2 regions of the Enemella evansiae genome follow, and region 2 is predicted to be linked to the other one. Evidence: predicted binding sites of a transcription regulator. Region 2 holds the regulator's gene; the other holds the start of a gene.

Region 1 (7,454 bases), on a different contig from region 2:
TTCTCCAGATCGGAGAGCTGCTTGTCGTTCAGCTGCAGGTTCTTGATGATCTGAGCGGCCTTCGGGTTGTCCTGGGCGAACTTCTTGCTGCTCGCCGAGTTGATCACCTCGGTGCCACCCATGGCACCCTTCGGATCCTCCAGGTCACGCATCGGGTAGGCGCTGTAGGCCCAGTGCGGGCGCCACAGGGTGACCGCGACGTTCTCGTTGGCGGAGGTGGCCTTCTTGACCTGGGCCAGCATCGCCGGGGTGGAGGAGACGACGAACTGCATCTTGTCCAGCCCGTATTCCGGGATCGCCTTCTCCTTTGTCTGCTTGGTCAGACCCGCACCCGGCTCGATGCCGTAGAGCTTGCCGCCGTACTGGTCCGACATCGTCGCCAGGTCCTCGATCGACTTGGCCGGCGAGCTGTCATTGACCGCCATGGTGAGCTTGGCGTTGTCGTACCAGCAGCCGAGCTGCTCCAGCTGGTCGCCGAACTGCTGCAGGTACTGCGGGTGGGTGACCGGCATCCAGACATCGGTGATCACATCGATATCGCCCTTGGCGGTGCCGGCGAAGGCCGGGGCCGCCTCGTAGGCGTCGACCTTGACGTTGTAACCCTCCTTGGTCAGCACCGCCTTGAGCAGGTGCGCGGTGGCGAAGGACTCGTCCCAGCCGTTGAAGGCACCGATGGTGATGTCCTTGTCCTTGTCCTCGCCCTGGATGTCGGCGACGTTCTTCGCCGAGCTGCCGGGCTTGCACTCGCCCCAGGTCTTGGCGTAGTCGGCCGTCGCGGCATTGGAGGCGCCGGAGCCGCCGGGGGCGGCGGTGCCGCCGCCACTGTTCGAGGCGCCGCAGCCGGCCAGCAGCAGGGAGCCGGCGAGGACGGCCGCGGGGGCCACGAGGTGCTTCTTCTTCATCGGAGTTCCTTTCCTTCGAGGTGGGGTTCGGCGACATTGCCGGAGGTCTTCTCGGTAGCGGGGTTGTCGGCGTCGGCCTCGGTGACCTGCGCCGGGTCCCCGGTGGTGCGGCGGCGGGAGCGCCGCTTGGTGCTGGTGACGGCCGCGGACACCCGGTCCAGATAGATCGCGATGATCACCACCGCGATGCCGGCGTCGATGCCGAGCGGCACGTTCAGCGAGCTCAGCGAACCGACGACATCGCCACCCAGTCCGCCGGCGCCGGCCATGCCGGCCAGCACGACCATCGACAGGGCGAGCATGATCACCTGGTTGACGCCGGCCATGATCGTCGGCAGCGCGACCGGGATCTGGATCCGGCGCAGGATCCGGCCGGGGGTGTCGCCGAACGACTGGCCGGCCTCGACGAGCTCCTTGTCGACCCCGCGGATGGCGAGTTCGGTCAGGCGTACGCCGGGCGGCATGGCGAAGATCAGGGTCGCGATCGCACCCGGGGTGGGGCCGATGCCGAAGATGGTGATCGCCGGGATCAGATAGACCATCGCCGGCATCGTCTGCATCAGGTCCAGGATCGGCTTCACGATCCGGGAGACGGTGTCGTTGCGGGCCGCCCAGATCCCCAACGGGATGGACAGCAGCAGCGCGAGCACCACCGCCAGCAGGACCAGCGAGATCGTCTGCATCGCGTGCTCCCACAGGTCGAACCCGCGGATCACGTAGAAGCCGATCGCGGTGAACAGCGGGAGCTTCCAGGACAGCGTCGCGAACCCGGCGAGCGCGGCCAGCACGATGATGACCACCCAGTAGGGCAGGCTGTTCAGACCCTCGGAGAGGCTGGTGTAGAGGAAGCCCAGCACTCCCTGGATCACGTCGAAGACGACCGCCAGATTCGTCTGCAACCACTCGATCGCGTCGGCGACGGCGTCCCCGACCGGGAAGCTCGGGTTGAGCGGATCGAAGTTCACTGCGCAGCTCCCTTCGTGGCGGCGGGGCTCGGGGTGGCCGGTTCGACAGGTTGTGCCGGTCGGGCCGGGGTGGGTGCGGGCGGGGCCGTCGGCGCCTCGGCCGGTGTGGCCAGCGAATCGAGCATCCGGTCCCGGCTGAGCAGCCCGACCCGTTCGCCGCGGCGGTTGAAGATGAGCAGCGGTTGCTCCTGGGTCGCGGCCACCCCGAACAGCTCACCGATCGGCGTACCGCGCTTCACCGGTGCATGCTGCGGGGTGATCAGATCGGCGGCGGTGCCGTCGGCGTCCACCGCGTCGCGGAGCAGCACGACCCCCAGGAACTGGCCGTCGCGGCGTACCGAACCCGCGGTGTGACCGAGCCGGACCAGTTCGGTGGCGACCTGGCTGGCCGGGGTGTCGGCCGCGAAATCGGGGGCGGTGTCGTCGGCGACCATGCCGGCGGTGAGGACCCGGCTGCGGTCCACATCGGCGGTGAAGCGGGACACGTAGTCGTTGGCCGGGTTGGTCAGGATCTGGGTCGCGGTGCCGATCTGGACGATCTCACCGCGGCGCATGATCGCCACCCGGTCGCCCAGGCGCATCGCCTCGTTGAGGTCGTGGGTGATGAACACGATCGTCTTGCCGAGCTCCTCCTGCAGCTCCAGCAGCTGGCTCTGCAGGTCGGCGCGGATCACCGGGTCGAGGGCGGAGAAGGCCTCGTCCATCAGCAGGATGTCGGTCTCGGCGGCCAGCGCGCGGGCCAGACCGACCCGCTGCTGCATCCCGCCGGACAGCTCGCTCGGCAGCTTGGTCTCCACACCCTGCAGACCGACCCGGGAGATCCAGTACGCCGCCCGCTCCTCGCGCTCGGCGCGGGGGACCTTGCGCACCTCGAGGCCGTAGCCGACGTTGGCGAGCACGTTGCGGTTGGGCAGCAGGCCGAAATGCTGGAAGACCATCGAGATCTCATCGCGCCGGATCCGCCGCAGTTCGGCCGGATCGGCGGTGGTCAGATTGGCGCCGTTGATCAGCACGGTGCCGGCGGTCGGGGTGTTCAGCCCGTTCAGCATCCGGATCAGCGTGGACTTGCCGGAGCCGGACAGTCCCATCACCACGAAGGTCTCCCCGCGGGCGACCTCGAAGCTCGCGTCGAGGACGGCGGCCGTCCCGGCGACACCGGTCGGGTCGAAGTCACCGGCCCTGATCCGGCGGGCGACGGTGGCCTCATCGCGACCGAAGTACTTGTAGAGGTTTTGGGCGACGATGGACGGGGTAAATGGTTCGTCGGTGGGGTGTGATCCATCTGGTGCGGTCACGGTCACGCGGGCTCCTTCCGGGCAGGCGGGCTGTGCGGTACGCCAAGCCGGGCGGCCGCCGGATGGGGCGAGGCGCCACGGGGGGTGCGGCGTACTCCGGCGGACCGATCCACCTTAGGACGCCGAATCGGTCGGTCCGAGCCATGAGGACCCGTTCAGGTACACCGCCAGGTGCTCAGTCGGCGGCTGACTAGGAGTAATACCGTTATCAGACGTTACCAACGTGTTATATCGCTGCGGCGTGGTCGGCGTACTCGGAACCGGTTTTGGCACTCGGGTTGCCCGAGTGCCAGCGCGACGGTAGATTCAGAGTTGGCACTCTCGAGGCGAGGGTGCCAGCAGCTTGGGACGGCACCCGCGACGACGCCCCGGGACTGTGGACAACCAGAAATCCCCAAACATGAAAGGGGCCTGACGTGGCAGTCACGATCAAGCCGCTCGAGGACCGCGTCCTCGTCCAGCCGCTCGAGGCCGAGCAGACCACCGCTTCCGGTCTGGTCATCCCGGACACCGCCAAGGAGAAGCCGCAGGAGGGCAAGGTGCTCAGCATCGGCCCGGGTCGCGTCGATGACAAGGGTCAGCGCGTACCGATGGACGTCGCCGAGGGCGATGTCGTGATCTTCTCCAAGTACGGCGGCACCGAGGTCAAGTACGACGGGCAGGAGCTGCTGCTCCTCAATGCCCGCGACATCCTCGCCGTCGTTTCCAAGTGAGCCAGGAGTAATACATGCCCAAGATCCTTCAGTTCGACGAGGAGGCGCGGCGCTCGCTCGAGCGTGGCGTCGACGTCCTCGCCAACACCGTGAAGGTGACCCTCGGTCCCAAGGGCCGGTACGTCGTGCTCGACAAGAAGTGGGGCGCCCCCACGATCACCAACGACGGCGTGACCGTCGCTCGTGACGTCGAGCTCGACGATCCCTACGAGAACCTTGGCGCCCAGCTCGCCAAGGAGGTCGCCACCAAGACCAACGACATCGCCGGCGATGGCACCACCACCGCCACCGTGCTGGCCCAGGCCCTGGTGCACGAGGGCCTGCGGGCCGTCGCCTCGGGTGCCAACCCGGTCGGCCTGAAGCGCGGTATCGACGCCGCCGTGGCGAAGGTCGTCGAGCAGCTGCACGCCGACTCGCGCGAGGTGCAGTCCACCGACGACATGGCCAAGGTGGCCACCATCTCCTCCCGCGATGAGGAGATCGGCAAGCTGATCGCCGACGCCTTCGACAAGGTCGGCAAGGACGGCGTGATCACCGTCGACGAGTCGCAGACCTTCGGCACCGAGCTCGAGTTCACCGAGGGCATGCAGTTCGACAAGGGTTACCTGTCGCCCTACTTCGTCACCGATGCCGACCGCATGGAGGCCGTGCTCGAGGATCCCTACATCCTCATCAACAGCGGCAAGATCTCCTCGATGAACGAGCTGCTGCCGCTGCTGGAGAAGGTCATCGGCGCCGGCAAGAGCCTGTTCATCGTCGCCGAGGACGTCGAGGGTGAGGCGCTGTCCACCCTGGTCGTCAACAAGATCCGCGGCACCTTCACCTCGGTCGCGGTCAAGGCCCCGGCCTTCGGTGATCGCCGCAAGGCCATGCTCGAGGACATCGCGATCCTCACCGGCGGCCAGGTCATCTCTCCCGAGGTGGGCCTCAAGCTCGACCAGGTCGGGCTCGAGGTGCTCGGCCGCGCTCGTCGCGTGGTCGTCACCAAGGACAACACCACGATCGTCGACGGTGCGGGGGAGTCCTCCGAGGTCGAGGCGCGCGTTTCGCAGCTCCGTCAGGAGATCGAGCGCACCGACTCCGACTGGGACCGCGAGAAGCTGCAGGAGCGGGTCGCCAAGCTCGCCGGCGGCGTCTGCGTGATCAAGGTCGGCGCCGCCACCGAGGTGGAGCTCAAGGAGAAGAAGCACCGTATCGAGGACGCCGTCTCGGCGACCCGGGCGGCCATCGAGGAGGGCATCGTGGCCGGCGGCGGTTCCGCGCTGATCCACGCCGCCAAGGTCCTCGACGGCGATCTGGGTCTCTCCGGTGACGACGCGATCGGTGCCCGGATCGTGGCCAAGTCGGTCGTCGAGCCGCTGCGCTGGATCGCCGAGAACGGTGGCGAGCAGGGTTACGTCGTCTGCGCCAAGGTCGCCGAGCTGCCGACCAACGATGGCTGGAACGGCGCCACCGGCGAATACGGGAACCTGATCGACGCCGGTGTCATCGACCCGGTCAAGGTCACCCGCTCCGCGCTGGCCAACGCCGCCTCGATCGCCTCGCTGCTGCTCACCACCGAGACCCTGGTGGTGGAGAAGCCCGAGGACGACGAGGAAGAGGACCACAGCCACTGAGCTGAGCCTTCCGGTTCTCACGTGGGGCCGCCCCGGTTCGTACCGGGGCGGCCCTGCTGTTTCTCGTCGGCTCGCGCGCGGCGCGCCCCATCACCCCCACCCCCGCCGCAAGATGTCAGGGGTTATGCACACTTCCGCTGCCGCACACTGTCAGATCGGCCGTAAGCGTTCGCCGGCTCGAATCGCGATCGATCGACAACGAGGGGCTGCAGAACCCGTCCTGGCAGACCGTGCTGGATCGGCCCCACGATCCCCGGCCGGAGAATCATCTGGTGATTGACACCTGGAGGCTTCGCCGACCGAGACCGTCCTGACCGCATGGTCGAACCCCAGAATGCGTCCCTCGTGATCCACGTCCGACGAGAGCATGCGGGTCTGCGGCTTGCGGCGGAGTACGCGGGGTGGATTCTGGGGTTCGACCACTCGGTAACTGCGGCCTAGCATGGCGACGGTGGACGAGGAGGAGGGCGTACGCCTGCCCGGCGGCAATGTTGCCGGGGCGTACCGGGTCGGCGACACGGTACGCCGGGAGATCGGCCCGTGGACCCCCGCGGTGCACGCGCTCCTGGACCACCTCGCGGCCCGGCGTACCCCATGCGTGCCGCGGGTGCACGGGATCGACCACCGGGGCCGGGAGATCCTCGACTTCCTGCCCGGCCGCATCATCGACGTCGACCAGGACCGGCTCACCGATGCCCAACTGATCGAGCTCACCCGGTTCGCCGTGCGCCTGCACCGCGACACCGCCGACTTCACCCACCCCGGCCCCTGGCGATTTCCCGGGCCGCCGCAGGCGAGCGGTATCGGACACAACGACCTGGCGCCCTACAACGTCTGCTTCGACGGGGACCGGCTCACCGGGGTGTTCGACTGGGACCTGGCGGGCCCGACCACCCCGGCGCTGGAACTGGGCATGATCGCCTGGACCGCGGTCCCGCTGTTCACCCCGGACCCGCTCGAGGAGCAGGCGTACCGGCTCCAGCTGATCGCCGACACCCACGGCGGGATCACCGCCCACGAACTCATCGACGCGACCTTGGAGCGCACCCGGCTCGCGATCGAGGGCATCACCGCCGCGGTCGCTGCCGGTGATGCGGGGATGATCCACCTGGCCGAGACGGCCGGTGAGCCGACCCGGATGAGCCGGGCGCGCCAGGCACTCATCGAACGGTGCCCGCAGCTTCGCCGCGCGCTCGGCCGCCGCGGACGCTGAGCAGCGTGAGCCAGCCGGCGACCAGGGCGCCCAGCCCCGCGAGGCCGGCGGCGGCCGTGATGAACCCCGCCGACCCGAGGGCGAGGGTGCCGAGCAGCGCGGTGCCGACCGCGACACCGGCGTTCATCGAGGCGTTGTTCCAGCTCACCGCGGCGGCCCGGCGGTCGCTGAAGGTGATCCCCAGCATGGCCTGCGCGGTGCTGTAGCACGCCCCACCGGCTGCGCACCAGATCAGCAGACCGAGCACCGCCGGTACCACCGCATCGACCGCCAGCGTGCCGACGATCGCGGCCGCGAGCAGCACCGCCCACCCGATCAACGGCGCAGCCAGCGGCCGGCCGGTGGTACGCCACCGATCGATCACCGGGCCGGCCAGCAGCGACCCGGACATCGACCCCGCACCGACCGCCGCACCCAGCGCACCGAGGGCGGCCAGGCCGAAGCCGTAACGCTGACCGAAGATCACCCCGACATAGCTGTACGCCCCGATCCGCGCCGCCTGGGTCAACGTGGTGGCGGCCAGTGTCCCGAGGAAGTCCCGGTACCGCCACAGCCCCAGCGAGGCCCGGATCGCCGCGCCCCGGGTCCGTCGCGGGCGCGCGGCACCGGCCGGGTCGCGGAGGCGTACCGCGATCGCCAGCCAGCTGATCGCCAACCAGCCGGCGATCACCACGAACGGCAGCCGCCACCCGGTGGCCGCCGCCAGCAGGCTGCCCAGCGGGACACCGACGATCTGCCCGCCGGCATACA
Region 2 (7,454 bases):
CCTTCACCGATGTGATGGTGGCGACGCCCGAGGACCGGCGGCTGCTGCTCGCACCGACCAACGAGGTGGCCGACTACGTGTCGGATACCTATCGGTTCGACGAGGTGGTCGTCGTACCGGTGGAGTTGTCGGTGGCCGCCGATCGGTGGCGGCTGACGGCCGGCGACCTGGCCTGCCGGTTGCGGCTCGGCGGTCGCACCGCGGCGGGCAGGCTGTTGCACGCCGTGCCCGACGCGATCGAGCGGAGCCGTGGATTTGCCACGATCGCCGACCCGATCGCCCGGCGGATCTTTCCCGGTGTACGCACCAGGGGCAGCGCCGGCGGCGGGCGGCGCGAGTACTACGGCGCGCATGACCAGCATCGGGTGATCGAGTTGGCCGGTAGTTGGCGGGGCCGGCCACTGGGGGAGTTGGCACCGGTCGATCCGGCGCCGCGGTTCGGTTTCAGCTCCACTCCGGTCGAGCCGTGTCTGACCCGGGTGACGACGACGATCGTGCGCGGGGGTGGGGGCTAGGTCAGTGATCGCCGGCCAGCGGGAGGCGGGTGCGTACGCCGTCGGCGGCCAGTTCGGCGTACGCGGTGCGCACCCCGGCCTCGACGCGGGCCCAGTCGAAGGGCCACTCGCCCTCCGCCTCGGCCCGCTCCAGGCGTACGCCCGACCGCACCAACCGCTCCGCCTCGGGCGGCAGGGACGCCAGCGCGGCCAGCTGGCGCACCAGGAAGTCCAGATCGACCACCGCGCCGTGACCGGGCACGATCACCGTGTCCGGACGAACCATGCCGAGCACCATGTTCAGCACCTCCGGCCAACCGCGCGGGGAGGACCGCGGACCGAACCAGGGTGCCGGTTCCTCGACCAGATCGCCGGTGAACAGCACCCCGGCCGACGGCACGTTCACCAGCACATCGCCCTCGGTGTGCGCCGCGCCGAGATGCAGCAGCTCGACGACCACCCCGCCGAGGTCGATCGCCGCGGCCACCGAGAACAACCGCTCCGGCACCCGCAGCTCATCGACCGCCACTCCGAGCGACTCGGCCTCGACCAGGGTCTCGGCATCGGAGACCCGCTCGGCCAGCGACTCGTGCCCATAGGCGGTCACACCCTCGATGCCGGCCAGTCCGAACCAGTGATCCCGATCGGCATGGGTGATCACCACCCCGACCAGCGGCTTGTCGGTCACCTCGGCGACCTTCGCGGCCAGCGCCCGGCCCTGGGCTGGGGTCGAACCGGTGTCCACCAGCACCGCGCCGGTCTCCCCGGCGATCAGGCCGATCGTCACCGCATCGGGCTCGGCGACCAGTCGCCAGACGCCATTCGCCACCGGCTGCCACTCGCCCTCACTGTGGTTCATACGAGCTAGACTGGCACTCGCGCCGGATGAGTGCCAAACTCCGGTGTTCGGCGATCGGGCCAACAGGGACGCAGGAGGTGGATGATGCTCGACGAACGCAAGCTGCAGGTGTTGCGGGCCATCGTCACCGACTACGTGTCCAGCCGTGAACCGGTGGGTTCCAAGGCGCTGGTGGACCGCTACGACCTCGGGGTGTCGCCGGCGACGGTGCGCAACGACATGGCGGCGCTGGAGGACGAGGGCTACATCGCGCAGCCGCACACCAGTGCGGGCCGGATCCCGACCGACAAGGGCTACCGGCTCTTCGTCGACCGACTGGCCGGGCTCAAGCCGCTGTCGGCGGCCGAGCGGCGCGCCATCCAGACCTTCCTCTCCGGGGCGGCCGATGTGGACGAGATCGTCGCCCGCACGGTACGCCTGCTCGCCCAGATCACCCAGCAGGTCGCCATCGTGCAGTACCCGGTGCTGTCGGCGACCACGCTGCGGCATGTCGAGGTGGTCTCGCTGACCCCCGATCGGGTGCTGCTGATCGTGATCAACTCCGCCGGTCGGGTGGAGCAGCGCACCGTCGAGCTGCCCGGACACACCGAGGAGCAGCTGTCGGTGCTCAAGACCCGGCTCAACGAGGCCGTGCTCGGTCGTGCCCAGGCCGAGGCCGCCAACGAACTGAGCCGGTTGAGCAGCGCGGTCGGACCCGAGGACCAGGCGACCACCCAGGTCGCCATCGCCGCGGTGCTGGAGATCCTCGGCTCGGGCACCGCGACCCGGGTAATGGTCGGTGGGGTGCCCAACCTGACCCGGCTGGGCGACTTCAACAGCACCGTGCAGCCGGTGCTGGAGGCGCTCGAGGAACAGGTGGTGCTGTTGAAACTGCTGGATGAGAGTGTCAGCGCCGATGATGTGACCGTACGCATCGGCCGTGAGAACGACTACGCCCCGCTGCAGACCACCTCACTGGTGGCCTCGGCATACGGCAGCCATGACGATGTCTGGGCCTCCATGGGCATCGTCGGTCCGACCCGGATGGACTACCCCTCAACGATGGCGACGGTGCGTGCCGTGGCGCGCTACGTCGGTCGATTCCTCAGCGAAGGATGACAAGAAATTCCAACGATGACTGACTACTACGAGGTCCTCGGCGTCGCCCGCGACGCCTCCACCGACCAGATCAAGAAGGCCTATCGCCGGATGGCGATGCGCTATCACCCCGACGTCACCAGCGAGGACGGCGCGGCGGAGAAGTTCCGGCAGGTGCAGGAGGCCTACGACGTGCTCGCCGACGAGCGCAAGCGCAGCATCTACGACCGCGGTGGCGATCCGTCGGGGCGGGCGAGTGCGGGCTTCGGCGGCGCCGGTGGGTTCGGCGATTTCGGTGGTGCCGGCTTCGACTTCACCAATCTGGTCGATGCGATGTTCGGCCAGCAGGCCTCCCGCGGCCCGCGGTCGCGGGTACGCCGCGGCCAGGACGCGCTGATCCAGCTCGAGCTGGAACTGCACGAGGCGGCCTTCGGCGTCTCGCGGGCGATCTCGATGGAGACCGCCGTGCTCTGCCCGGTCTGCCAGGGCGCCGGCGCGGCCGAGGGCTCCAAGCCCGAACAGTGCCGCACCTGCCACGGCCGCGGCGATGTCACCCAGATCCAGCGATCCTTCCTCGGCGACATCCGGACCAGTCAGCCCTGCCCGACCTGCCGTGGCTACGGCACCGTGATTCCCAACCCCTGCGGCGAATGCGACGGCGAGGGGCGGATCCGCGCACCCCGCGAGATCACCGTGAAGATCCCGGCCGGCGTCGATTCCGGCAACCGGATCCATCTGGCCTCCCAGGGTGAGGTCGGCCCCGGCGGCGGGCCCGCCGGCGACCTCTACGTCGAGCTGATCGTCGCCGACCATCCGCTGTTCAAGCGCAACGGCGACGACCTGGAGATGGTCGCCAAGATCCCGATGACCGCCGCCGCGCTCGGCACCGAGCTGGACATCCAGACCCTGGAGGCCGACCAGCCCGACGCCGATCCGCAGGAGGCGACGGTACGCCTCAAGGTGCCGGCCGGTACCCAGTCCGGGACCCGGCTCACCATCGACGGCCGCGGCATCCCGCAGCTGCGTGGCCGGGGCCGCGGCGACCTGGGTGTCACCCTGCTGGTGCAGACCCCGACCAAGCTGACCGAGCAGCAGCGCGAGCTGTTGCGGAACCTTGCCGAGCTCCGGGAGGAGACCAAGGTCGAGGCCCAGGTGCACAAGCGCGAGAAGGGCCGCTTCGAGCGCTTCTGGGAAGCGCTGCGCTGAGGTGACCCGACCGCTCTTCCTGACCGACCTGGCCGACCCGCTGCCCACCCCGGGCAGCGGCGTACGCCTCGGTGGTGGCGAGGGGCGGCATGCGGCGGTGGTCAAGCGGATCACCGCCGGGGAGGAGATCCTGCTCGCCGACGGGTCCGGTCGCGGGTTGATCGGTGAGGTGACCGCCGCGGACAAGCAGGGTCTCGACGTGACCGTGCGCGAGCTGCTGGCCGTACCGCCGCCCGCGCGCCGGCTCACCGTGGCGCAGGCGTTGGCCAAGGGGGATCGCGGCGAGCTCGCGGTGGAGATGATGACCGAGGTGGGGGTCGCCGAAATCCTTGCCTGGCAGGCGTCCCGCTCGATCGTGAAGTGGACCGGGGAGCGCGGTGCCAAGTCGTTGCGCAAGTGGGCCAGCACCGCGCGCGAGGCCACCAAGCAGAGCCGCCGGCTCCGCGTACCCGCCGTCGCCGGCCCGCTCAGCACCAGACAGCTCACCACCCGCGTGCAGACCGCCGACCTGGCCCTGGTGCTGCACGAGAACGCGACCGAATCCCTTGCCCAGCAGCAGATCCCGGCTGCCGGTGAGATCCTGCTGGTGGTCGGCCCGGAGGGTGGGATCAGTCCCGAGGAGCTCGACGCCCTGACCGCCGCCGGGGCCCGGCCGGTGTCGATCAGCGACGGGGTGCTGCGCACCTCCACCGCCGGTGTGGTGGCCGCCGGGTACCTGGGACTGCCGGGGTGAGTTCATCTCGACACGCGGCTCCGGCTCCGCTCCGCGGAGCCGGAGCCGCTACTCGATGAACGTTGGATGGCCCACCGGATGAGCGCGGGCGACTATCCTCCTGGGGTGCCGTTCTCCTTCGAGGTCCGTGACCGCCTGCCCGATCGGCAGGGGCGTACCGGGATCATCCACACCCCGCACGGTGAGATCCAGACCCCCGCCTTCATCGCCGTCGGCACCCAGGCGACCGTGAAGGCGGTGCTGCCGGAGGCGATGCGTGACCTCGGTGCGCAGGCCGTGCTCGCCAACGCCTACCACCTCTATCTGCAGCCCGGTGCCGACATCGTCGACGAGGCCGGCGGGGTGGGGGCGTTCATGAACTGGCCCGGGCCGACCTTCACCGACTCCGGTGGCTTCCAGGTGATGAGCCTGGGCGTCGGCTTCAAGAAGGTGCTGTCGATGGACTCCAGCCGGGTCAGCGACGACGACGTGATCGCCGAGGGCAAGGAACGGCTCGCGCACGTCGATGACGACGGCGTCACCTTCAAGTCCCACCTGAACGGGGACCGGCACCGGTTCACCCCCGAGATCTCGATGCGGGTCCAGCACCAGCTCGGTGCGGACATCATCTTCGCCTTCGACGAGCTGACCACGCTGATGAACACCCGCGCCTACCAGGAGGAGTCGCTGGAGCGGACCCGGCTCTGGGCCGAGCGCTGCCTGGCCGCGCACCGCGAGCTCACCGCCGAACGGGCCGACAAGCCCTACCAGGCGCTGTTCGGGGTGCTGCAGGGCGCCCAGTACGAGGATCTGCGCCGCAAGGCAGCCCGGGACCTCGGCGCGATGGAGGTCGCCGGGCAGCGGTTCGACGGTTTCGGGATCGGCGGCGCGCTGGAGAAGGAGAATCTCGGCACCATCGTCGACTGGGTCAGCTCCGAACTGCCCGAAGACCGCCCCCGGCATCTGCTCGGCATCTCCGAACCCGACGATTTCTTCGCCGCGATCGCCGCCGGTGCGGACACCTTCGACTGCGTCCAACCCTCCCGGGTCGCGCGCAATGCCGCCCTCTACACCGCCGATGGTCGGTTCAACGTGAACACCGCCGCCAATCGCCGCAACTTCAACCCCATCGACGAATCCTGCGACTGCTACACCTGCGCGCACTACACCCGCGCCTACCTGCACCACCTGTTCAAGGCTCGTGAGATGGTGGCCTCGACGCTGGCCACCATCCACAACGAGCGGTTCACCGTACGCCTGGTCGACGACATCCGCGCCAGCATCGGCACCGGCGAGTTCGACGCCTTCAAGGACGAGTTCCTCGGCCGCTTCTACCGCGGCGCCGGCTCGAAGGCTTGAGTTCAAGCGCACTTGAAGTAGCAGACTGGAAATCCATTCGAGTCCGACCGGTCGACCGGATAACGTGACCGGGAGACCTAGGAGGATTTTCGTGCCGGGCACCGCCGACGCACTCGACCGCGCACCCCTGGTGGCCCCGGCCACCCGCGGATGGGGACGGGCCACCAGCCTGTGGCGACTCCGGGCGTACCTGCGCCCGCGGCTCGGCCGGTTCTGGACGATGGCCGTGCTCGACGGCTACGACATCGTCACCATGCTGGCGATCCCGCTGCTCACCCGCGCGGCGATCGACGGACCACTGGCCGCCGGGGACCGGGCCGGGGTGATCCGCTACGGCGTGCTCGCCCTGGTCATCGGCATCTCGGCCGCCGGAGCCGGGTTCATTCGCCGCTGGCTGTCCAGCGAGGTCACCCTGGCCACCGAGACCAGCGTCCGGCTCGACCTCTATGCCCGGTTGCAACGGCTGCCGATGGCCTTCCACGACCGCTGGCAGTCCGGTCAGCTGCTGTCGCGGATGATGAACGACCTGTCGGTGATGCGCCGGTTCACCAGCTTCGGGCTGTTGATGCTGCTGGCCTCGCTGCTGCAGATCGCGATCACCGTGGTGCTGCTGATCCGGCTCTACTGGCCGCTCGGGGTGGTGGTGCTGCTCGGCGTGGGCCCGGTGATCTGGCTCTGCCTGCGGATGGAACGTGACTACACCAAACTCTCGCGGCGGATCCAGGACCAGACCGGGGATGCCGCCTCGGTGGTCCAGGAGTCGGTGCACGGGCTGCGGACGCTGCGCGCCTTCGGCCGCCAGCGCTGGGCGTACCAGCGCTTCGACTCCGCCGCCAGCACCCTCTATGACACCCAGCTCTCCCGGGTCCGGCTGATCTCGCGCTTCTTCACCCTGCTGGATGTCATCCCCTCGGTGGTGGCGATCATCGTGCTCGGCATCGGGGCGTACGCCGCCGCGAACGGAACGATCACCCTGGGCACCCTGGTCGCCTTCATGACGCTGCTGCTGTCGCTGGTCTGGCCGGTCACCGCGCTCGGCTTCCTGCTCTCGATGACCCAGGACGCGATGACCGCCGCCGACCGGGTCTGCGAGGTGCTCGATTCCCGCTCCGACATCGTCTCCGGGGAGGTACGCCTGCCCCGCGCGGGTGGTGCGTTGTCCTTCGAGAACGCCGGATTCCGCTTCCCGGACAGCGATGTCGACGTGCTGCACGGGTTGAATCTGCGCATCGCACCGGGGGAGACCATCGCCATCGTCGGCGGCACCGGGTCCGGCAAGACCACCCTCACCCAGCTGATCGCCCGGCTCCGCGATGTCACCAGTGGCCGGATCACCCTGGACGGGATCGACCTGCGGGAGCTGGACCTGGACGATCTGCGCGGCCAGGTCGCCACCGCCTTCTCCGATGCGACGCTGTTCTCGATGTCGGCCCGCGAGAATCTCACCCTGGGCCGCGCCGATGCGACCGATGAGGAGATCGCCGAGGCGATCGAGGTCGCCCAGGCGCACTTCGTCCACGACCTGCCCTGGGGGTTGGACACCCGGATCGGGGAGCAGGGGATGAGCCTGTCCGGCGGGCAGCGGCAGCGGCTCGCGCTGGCCCGTGCGGTGCTGGTACGCCCCAGTGTGCTGGTGCTCGATGACACCCTGTCCGCGCTCGACATCCACACCGAGGCGCTCGTCGAAGCCGCCCTGGCCCGGGTGCTCGGCAACTCCACCGCGATCATCGTCGCGCACCGCGCCTCC

What was found. Region 2 encodes HrcA, which represses chaperone genes, less so after heat shock. Its sites were predicted from a motif close to TTGGCACTCGNNNNNNNCGAGTGCCAA; they were not measured.
Region 1: a site for HrcA is predicted at 3,429-3,455, ahead of groES (co-chaperone GroES). Genes of this name have one in related genera too.

Annotation. Positions count from the first base shown of each region.
Region 1 covers NZ_SNXA01000012.1:160,994-168,447, forward strand. The annotation lists gene C8D81_RS17005 (glycine betaine ABC transporter substrate-binding protein) at 1-902, opposite strand, end outside; gene C8D81_RS17010 (ABC transporter permease) at 899-1,867, opposite strand; gene C8D81_RS17015 (quaternary amine ABC transporter ATP-binding protein) at 1,864-3,162, opposite strand; gene groES (co-chaperone GroES) at 3,579-3,875, shown strand; gene groL (chaperonin GroEL) at 3,890-5,491, shown strand; gene C8D81_RS17030 (phosphotransferase) at 5,943-6,704, shown strand; gene C8D81_RS17035 (MFS transporter) at 6,652-7,454, opposite strand, start outside.
Region 2 covers NZ_SNXA01000008.1:69,858-77,311, forward strand. The annotation lists gene C8D81_RS00915 (hypothetical protein) at 1-515, shown strand, start outside; gene C8D81_RS00920 (MBL fold metallo-hydrolase) at 517-1,353, opposite strand; gene hrcA (heat-inducible transcriptional repressor HrcA) at 1,438-2,451, shown strand; gene dnaJ (molecular chaperone DnaJ) at 2,467-3,636, shown strand; gene C8D81_RS00935 (16S rRNA (uracil(1498)-N(3))-methyltransferase) at 3,638-4,369, shown strand; gene tgt (tRNA guanosine(34) transglycosylase Tgt) at 4,475-5,707, shown strand; gene C8D81_RS00945 (ABC transporter ATP-binding protein) at 5,799-7,454, shown strand, end outside.